One region of the Cellvibrio sp. pealriver genome, then DNA from elsewhere that is predicted to be linked to it. Evidence: predicted binding sites of a transcription regulator. Region 1 holds the regulator's gene; the other holds the start of a gene.

What was found. The regulator FliA, encoded in region 1, starts transcription of late flagellar genes. The targets are predictions, from matches to a motif close to TAAAGTTATNNNNNNNNCGGCCGATANCC.
Region 2: a site for FliA is predicted at 2,029-2,057, ahead of flgM (flagellar biosynthesis anti-sigma factor FlgM). Genes of this name have one in related genera too.

Annotation. Positions count from the first base shown of each region.
Region 1 covers NZ_KQ236688.1:1,516,427-1,519,837, forward strand. The annotation lists gene VC28_RS06380 (chemotaxis protein CheA) at 1-44, opposite strand, end outside; gene VC28_RS06385 (protein phosphatase CheZ) at 72-875, opposite strand; gene cheY (chemotaxis response regulator CheY) at 910-1,293, opposite strand; gene VC28_RS06395 (RNA polymerase sigma factor FliA) at 1,493-2,212, opposite strand; gene VC28_RS06400 (MinD/ParA family protein) at 2,328-3,152, opposite strand; gene flhF (flagellar biosynthesis protein FlhF) at 3,326-3,411, opposite strand, start outside.
Region 2 covers NZ_KQ236688.1:1,156,639-1,160,049, forward strand. The annotation lists gene VC28_RS04825 (putative bifunctional diguanylate cyclase/phosphodiesterase) at 1-53, shown strand, start outside; gene VC28_RS04830 (16S rRNA (uracil(1498)-N(3))-methyltransferase) at 66-776, opposite strand; tRNA gene VC28_RS04835 (tRNA-Arg) at 871-946, opposite strand; gene VC28_RS04840 (flagella synthesis protein FlgN) at 997-1,473, opposite strand; gene flgM (flagellar biosynthesis anti-sigma factor FlgM) at 1,605-1,919, opposite strand; gene flgA (flagellar basal body P-ring formation chaperone FlgA) at 2,092-2,850, opposite strand; gene VC28_RS04855 (chemotaxis protein CheV) at 3,031-3,411, shown strand, end outside.

The DNA of each region.
Region 1 (3,411 bases):
ACCAGAAAATCCTGGAGAATATCCTCGTCGTCACCAAAACTCATTCAACATTCCTCGCGTATATCGCTTTTTTAGAATCCAAGGCTCGATAACAAATCATCAACGTCATCCTGGCCGGACACTACATCTGCACGCTCTTTATTAATTTGTGGGCCTTCCGCCTCGGTTTTCCGTTTTTGCATGATTTCCATATCATGCGCGACAGTTTCACTATCACTGGTGAGCCCGGTAATTTCTTCAACCTGGCCAGCAATACGCACAAGACTTACCAAATCTTTTTCAACATCGTTGATCAGCCCAATCACTCGCTTTAATACTTGCCCGGTTAAATCCTGAAAGCCTTGCTCAAGAACAATATCTTGTAAATTTTTACTGAGCTGCTCAGTTCCGGTAACCATTTGGCCCAGAAAACCATCCATCCGCTCATAGAGTTGGCGAAACTCAGCTGCATCCATTTCGCGTCGTTTCAATCGTGCCCATTCGGTGCGTAAGCTACTCGCTTCCTGACCAAGATTCATCGCAATAGGCGCAGCTTCATCTACCATATCCATGGTTTTCTCTGCTGCTTTTTGCGTAAGCTCTATTACATAATTCAAACGGTTTGAAGCATCATGAATATCGGAGTTCTCAATCTTGGGCGGTTCTTTTGAGAGATCGGCATCAACATTAAAGTTGACAATCGCATTGTGCAGCCCGCGTGTTAAGCGCCCTACTGATTGAAAGATATGGCGATCGCGTGATTGGGTGATAGATTGGATCAACACCGATGCGTCTTCAAATTGGTTACTCTGCAATTTTTCAGTAAGCAATTTGGCGCATTCTTTCAATTCGATAACAAATGCTTCGTTGGAAGATGCTTGAAGTTCTGATGCCATGGCAACGCCTTATTTATTATTTGATCGGCACTAATTAACCAACGCGATCAAAAATTTTCTCAATTTTTTCCTTGAGCGCTTGTGCAGTAAATGGTTTTACAACATAACCATTTACGCCCGCTTGCGCCGCCTCAATAATCTGATCGCGTTTGGCTTCAGCAGTCACCATTAATACGGGCAAGGTACGCAGCTTTTCGTCCGCACGCACGGCCTTCAGCAAGTCAATACCCGTCATACCTGGCATGTTCCAGTCAGTGACCAAAAATTGGAAATCACCGCTTTTCAACATGGGTAATGCCGTTACGCCATCGTCAGCTTCATGGGTATTGGAAAACCCCAAATCCCGCAGCAAGTTTTTAATAATCCGTCGCATTGTTGAAAAGTCATCAACAATCAAGATTTTCATATTCTTATCCAACGCAACCTCCACACACCCTTTCGGGATTTTCGTTTAATCATAGTCTAGTAGGAGTTGAAACTTCGGCCAGCTCCGGCACGGAAATCCTCAACTTTTAATTTGAATAATAGCCCAAATCGCTGAAAACACAGAGTATTTACCCAACTCGGCCGGGACTGGAGGCGCTCACACACCAGGATGCTCAACTTTTAGGCAGATATCAGGCCGATTGCCAGCCAACCAGTTTATTGCGCAGGCGCGCTGCTGCCTGACTATGGATCTGGCTGACACGTGACTCACTGACACCCAGCACCAAGCCTATTTCTTTCAAGTTGAGCTCTTGATCGTAATACAGTGCCAATACCATCCGTTCACGCTCGGGCAATTGCGCTATCGCTTTGACCAAGGCGGATTTCATGCCGTCTCGTTGAAGGCCATCGAGAGGACTGGCAAATGCACTGCTGTGCTCAGTCGCATCGATGTTGCTGTCTTCTTCGCCAAAGGTTTCTTCGTAGCTGAACAAGCGGCTGCCATTGGAGTCTTGCAGCATCTCAAAATATTCGTTGAGGCTCACACCCAGTTCAGCGGCAACTTCGCTGTCGCTTGCATCGCGGCCTGTGCGCGCCTCTACAGCAGCAACCGCTTGGGAAATACGACGTGCATTGCGATGCACGGAACGTGGCACCCAATCGCCACGGCGCATTTCATCCACTATCGCGCCGCGAATGCGGATACCCGCATAGGTTTCAAAACTGGCACCACGGGAGGCATCGTATTTTTGGGAGGCTTCAATCAGGCCAATCATTCCGGCCTGGATAAGGTCGTCCACCTGCACGCTGGCAGGCATACGCAACATCATGTGATAAGCGATGCGTTTTACCAAAGGCGCATAGTCTTCGATGTTAATGTGTGCATCGCATAATGCTTTTTTATCGTACATGGCTAGACCATTGACTGCGACCATTGAGCACCTTCTTTTTTACAGCAATACGGTGTTTTTCCAACAGCCTTGTGGCACAACCTTTTAGATCCACAGAGTTAGCTTGCATTATCAATCAGCGTGAGTTCGCTGCTTGTAACAAGCGTTCTACAAAAAATTCCAAGCGCCCGGTTGGTGAATTAGGCAGTGGCCACTTATCGACTACTTGCGCTAATGCGCGGATTGCAATTGACGCTTTTGATGAGGGCGCAAACTCCAACAAGGCTTTCTGTTTTTGTACGGCTTTGCGCACATTTTCGTCAAAAGGAATTTGGCCAACAAACTGCAAAGTGACATCCAGAAAACGGTCGCAAACGGTATTGAGTTTGTTAAACATATTCAGACCTTCCTGTGGGGTGCGCGTCATATTGGCGACCACACGGAAACGCTGCATTCCGTATTCTTTGTTTAATAATTTGATCAGCGCATAAGAGTCGGTAATTGACGATGGCTCGTCGCATACCACAATGATGACTTCATTTGCTGCGCGCACAAAACTGACAACGGTATCCGAAATACCGGCTGCAGTGTCTATCACCAGAATATCGACTTGATCAGAAAGATCATTGAAGGCATTGATCAAACCCGCATGTTCGGCTGAACTTAATTCAGCCATGCGTTGCACGCCGGAGGAAGCAGGAACAATTTTCATACCCGCTGGCCCAGTGACCAAAACGTCCGCCAGACTATGGGTACCAGCCAGGACATCGGCCAGGGTATGGGTAGCGCGAATCCCTAACAGAACATCGACATTGGCAAGCCCCAAATCGGCATCCAGCAAGACCACGCGACGGCGCAATTCTGCCAATGCAATGCTCAGGTTGACGGAAATATTACTCTTACCTACCCCGCCTTTACCGCCGGACACAGCGATCACTTGTACTGGTCGCACTTGGCTCATCTACACATAACTCCAAACCTGTTCTTTACGTTGCGTGCCGGGCATTGTGATTTGTCTTGCAGACATACTGGCCGGACACACTAATGGTGAACTGAGTATAGATAGGGTTTGGCAACTCATCCGACTAATTTCAGTTTCACCGGTACTTTATCCTGCTTATCACAATTGATTGTTTAAGAAACCGCCGTTGCCGGATTTGTTTTGAGCAATGCGACGGCTTTTGATACAAGCTGATGCGCACGCGCGACTTCCAGATGCT
Region 2 (3,411 bases), 360 kb from region 1:
GCCAAGCCGTTCCTTTGGAAGCATTTGAGGAAATTTTAACGCGCGATAAATAACACAATAGGCAATTAAAATAATCTGCCGAGTAAATAAGGCACCGCAGTTTCTACACGCATGATCCTTTCGCCTAAATGAACTGCATCAAACCCGATTTTTTTCAGTAACTCAATCTCATAATCAATAAAACCACCTTCAGGTCCTACTGCAAGGCTCAGTGAGTAATCAATGGAGCGCGGGCATTCTGTTTCGGTATAGGGGTGCGCAACCAACGCAGTCGTGCCTGCAATAATGCCTGGCAAATCGTCTTCCACAAACGGTTTAAAGCGCTTGTGTAAATGCACCTTGGGCAATTGCGTATCGCATCCTTGTTCCAAACCTAAAATCAATTGTTCGTGAATTGCTTCTGGTTCCAGGAATGGCGTTTGCCAATAACTTTTTTCGACGCGATACGAGTTAATCAGATGAAGTTCTTTCACGCCTAACGTCGATATGGTTTGGAATATACGGCGTAACATTTTTGGGCGCGGTAATCCCAATATTAATGTTAATGGCAGTGGTGGTGGTGGTGCTTGTGTTACCTCTAACTCCAGCACTACTTCTGTCGCAGAGATACTGAGCAGTGTTCCTTTGCCAATGAGCCCATTTAGCATTCCTACTTTATACGTCTCACCTGTTGTAGCGCCGTGTATTTCGCGGATATGAGAAAGCCGCCGTGCATCGCGAATGACTGCTTGGGTGGGTGATAGTAGATCGCCCTGTGTGAGTAGGATCAAGTTCATACGCAATAGCAGAGGTAAGTGACAACAAGCATCCGGCAGTATTTGCCAAGAGTGTTTACTGTGACGCTATGGAAAAGAAAAGTCTGGAATTGAATGGCGTCCCCGGCGGGAATCGAACCCACATCATACGCTTAGGAGGCATACGTTCTATCCAATTAAACTACAGGGACGCACCGCACATGCTGTGCGGCGCGGATTATATAGGGTTAGGCGAAAAACATTAAGCCTTGGCGACAGTATAGGACGAGGAGTATTGGGTTTTTGCACCTTGCGCATTATAAAGTGATGGTGCAGTGCCTTTGCCGCGCAAAAGCCCCAGCAGATGATTCACTGTTTGTTGGGTGCGTCCAACCAGTTTGCCGTTAATGTCATTCATTTTTTGGCAATCTTCAAATTCACTGATGACCAGTTTCCATTCATCGCGCAAGGATAGTGTTGCGGCGTTGCGTTGCAGAAATAAATCCCAGCCGTTGGCATTGGTAGGTAATCCAAGCGTGTTCAATATTTGTTGGCGTTGTTTGGCATTGGTATTGAGCTGATCAACAAGCACAATTTTTTGGTCAACAATCTGCTGCAGTTCATTCAATTTGCGTTGTTCGAGCAGGTTGCGTTCATCCACAAGTAATTGTTTGAGTTGTGAAACAGCAGCGGCATCCTGCGCAATCATCTGGCGCAGTGCATTGATATCGAGAGACATAGCAACCTCTTCATTTTGTGATGGTACAAATTTGCGGGTGCAAATTGGGTGGCGCAAAACCGGTGGAGACAGATAAGAAAAGCGTCGGGGATACGCTTTTTTCAAGTGCCTTCGCCGCTACTCCGGGCGTGTTAGCCCAGCAGATCCTCTTGGTTGAGCATATTTTCAGCAATGCGCTCAGGATTAATTTCAAAACGACCTTCAGCAATGGCGCGTCTGATTTCGGCAACCTTATCCATATCGACATCGGGTGCGCTGTTGATTTTGGTTTGCAGGCGACCCAGGTTTTGGGCTTCCTGACTCAGTACAACCTGATCACTCGCGCTGGGCGCAGCAGGAGTAGGGCTGGAAGCTTGGGTTTTTGCTTCTGGTGCCGGAGCTGCGGGCTTGCTGCGAGCACCTTTGGTGCCGACAGAATCCAGATTGTTGTTGGTGTTAAGGTTCATTTTGTTTCCCCTATTGCTACCCTTGGCCTAAAAACCAGTAGTAGCGATTAACATCAGTAATGTCGCGGTTGCTATACGTGACAGGCGAGAGTTTTAGACTCTCTGATCTGGTTATCGACCAAACCCTGCCTAACTTTAGCAATTATTCGCACTAATTTAATAAAACATTCACTTAAAACGTCCGCACAGTCCCTTGGCTAACCACGATACCGCTGATAATCCGCTCGGATGAGTTATTACGGACTCTGATCTTTTGTCCCACACGGCCATCTGCCATGGCAGTACCGGCGCTACTGACTTTGATACTGCCAGCGAGTGACTCCAGGCTCACAAGTTCACCGCGTTTGACAACTGTTGGAGCATCCAGAAGCGCCGTTTTGAAGGGTTCACCCTGGCTGATATTGCGCTTGGCTTGTTTACCAATAATGTCGTCAGTTGTTACCAAAAATGCTTGTCTGATACTGCTGATATTGACGAGGTGTGTAGCTACGTGGCTTTGATTAATTAATTCGCCACGGGCGATGCTGCCTTGTGCAACCGGTATTTCCCGGTAGATGCTCACTTGTGCCGGTATATGAACCGACCATTTTTTGCCGCTTTCGCATTCCGCTTTGACACTGATGTTGCCGCCATTGCCGGTACTATCCTGAAGGGTGAAGGCAGGTGTGGATTCACATCGGGCGAGGCGCAAGCGGTTATCGAGATTACTTACATTGATATCAATGCGTTCATGTGGAGTAGTTGAGTAGGTTTTCGCAAGGAATTGGGCAACATCTTGTTTCAGTTGATGCAGTGGATAAACGGGTGCCGCAGCGAGATTAATCGAGTAGAAAGACAAAATGACCCATGCGGCAATTGTGCCGTGGGTCTGGCGCGAAACGCTTCGTAACAAAGTTCGATAAAAACTTCTATAAAAACTAGGAAGTTCCATATTTTGTCCTATCCTCAAGGGTAAGAACCGGGTGTCAGATTGAAAACAAAGAGTGACTAAAGTCTGACGCTTTTTTGCCGCTAAACTGCTTTACAGGTATCAAAGCAAATAGTGTGCCGTAAATTTGTTGCCGTTCGGCTCATCGGGAACCGCAATACTGAGAATAAAAGAGGTAATTGCATGGCTGGTGTAATGGATAGCGTCAATCAGCGCACGCAGCTGGTTGGGCAAAACCGTCTTGAATTGTTGTTGTTCCGGTTAGGTGGGCAACAGTTATACGGTATTAACGTCTTTAAAGTGAAAGAGGTATTACAGTGCCCGCAGCTTAATGCGATCCCGGGGCGCAGTTCGGTTGTGCGCGGTGTTGCGCACATCCGCGGCGGCACTCTGCCAATCATGGATATGAACCTTGCTATCGGCCGGCGTGAACTGCCGGATATCGAGAGCTGCTTTGTGATCATTACTGAATATAACCGTACCGCTCAGGGGTTTTTGGTGCGTTCGGTAGAGCGTATCGTCAATATGAATTGGGGCGATATTCACCCGCCGCCCAAAGGTGCC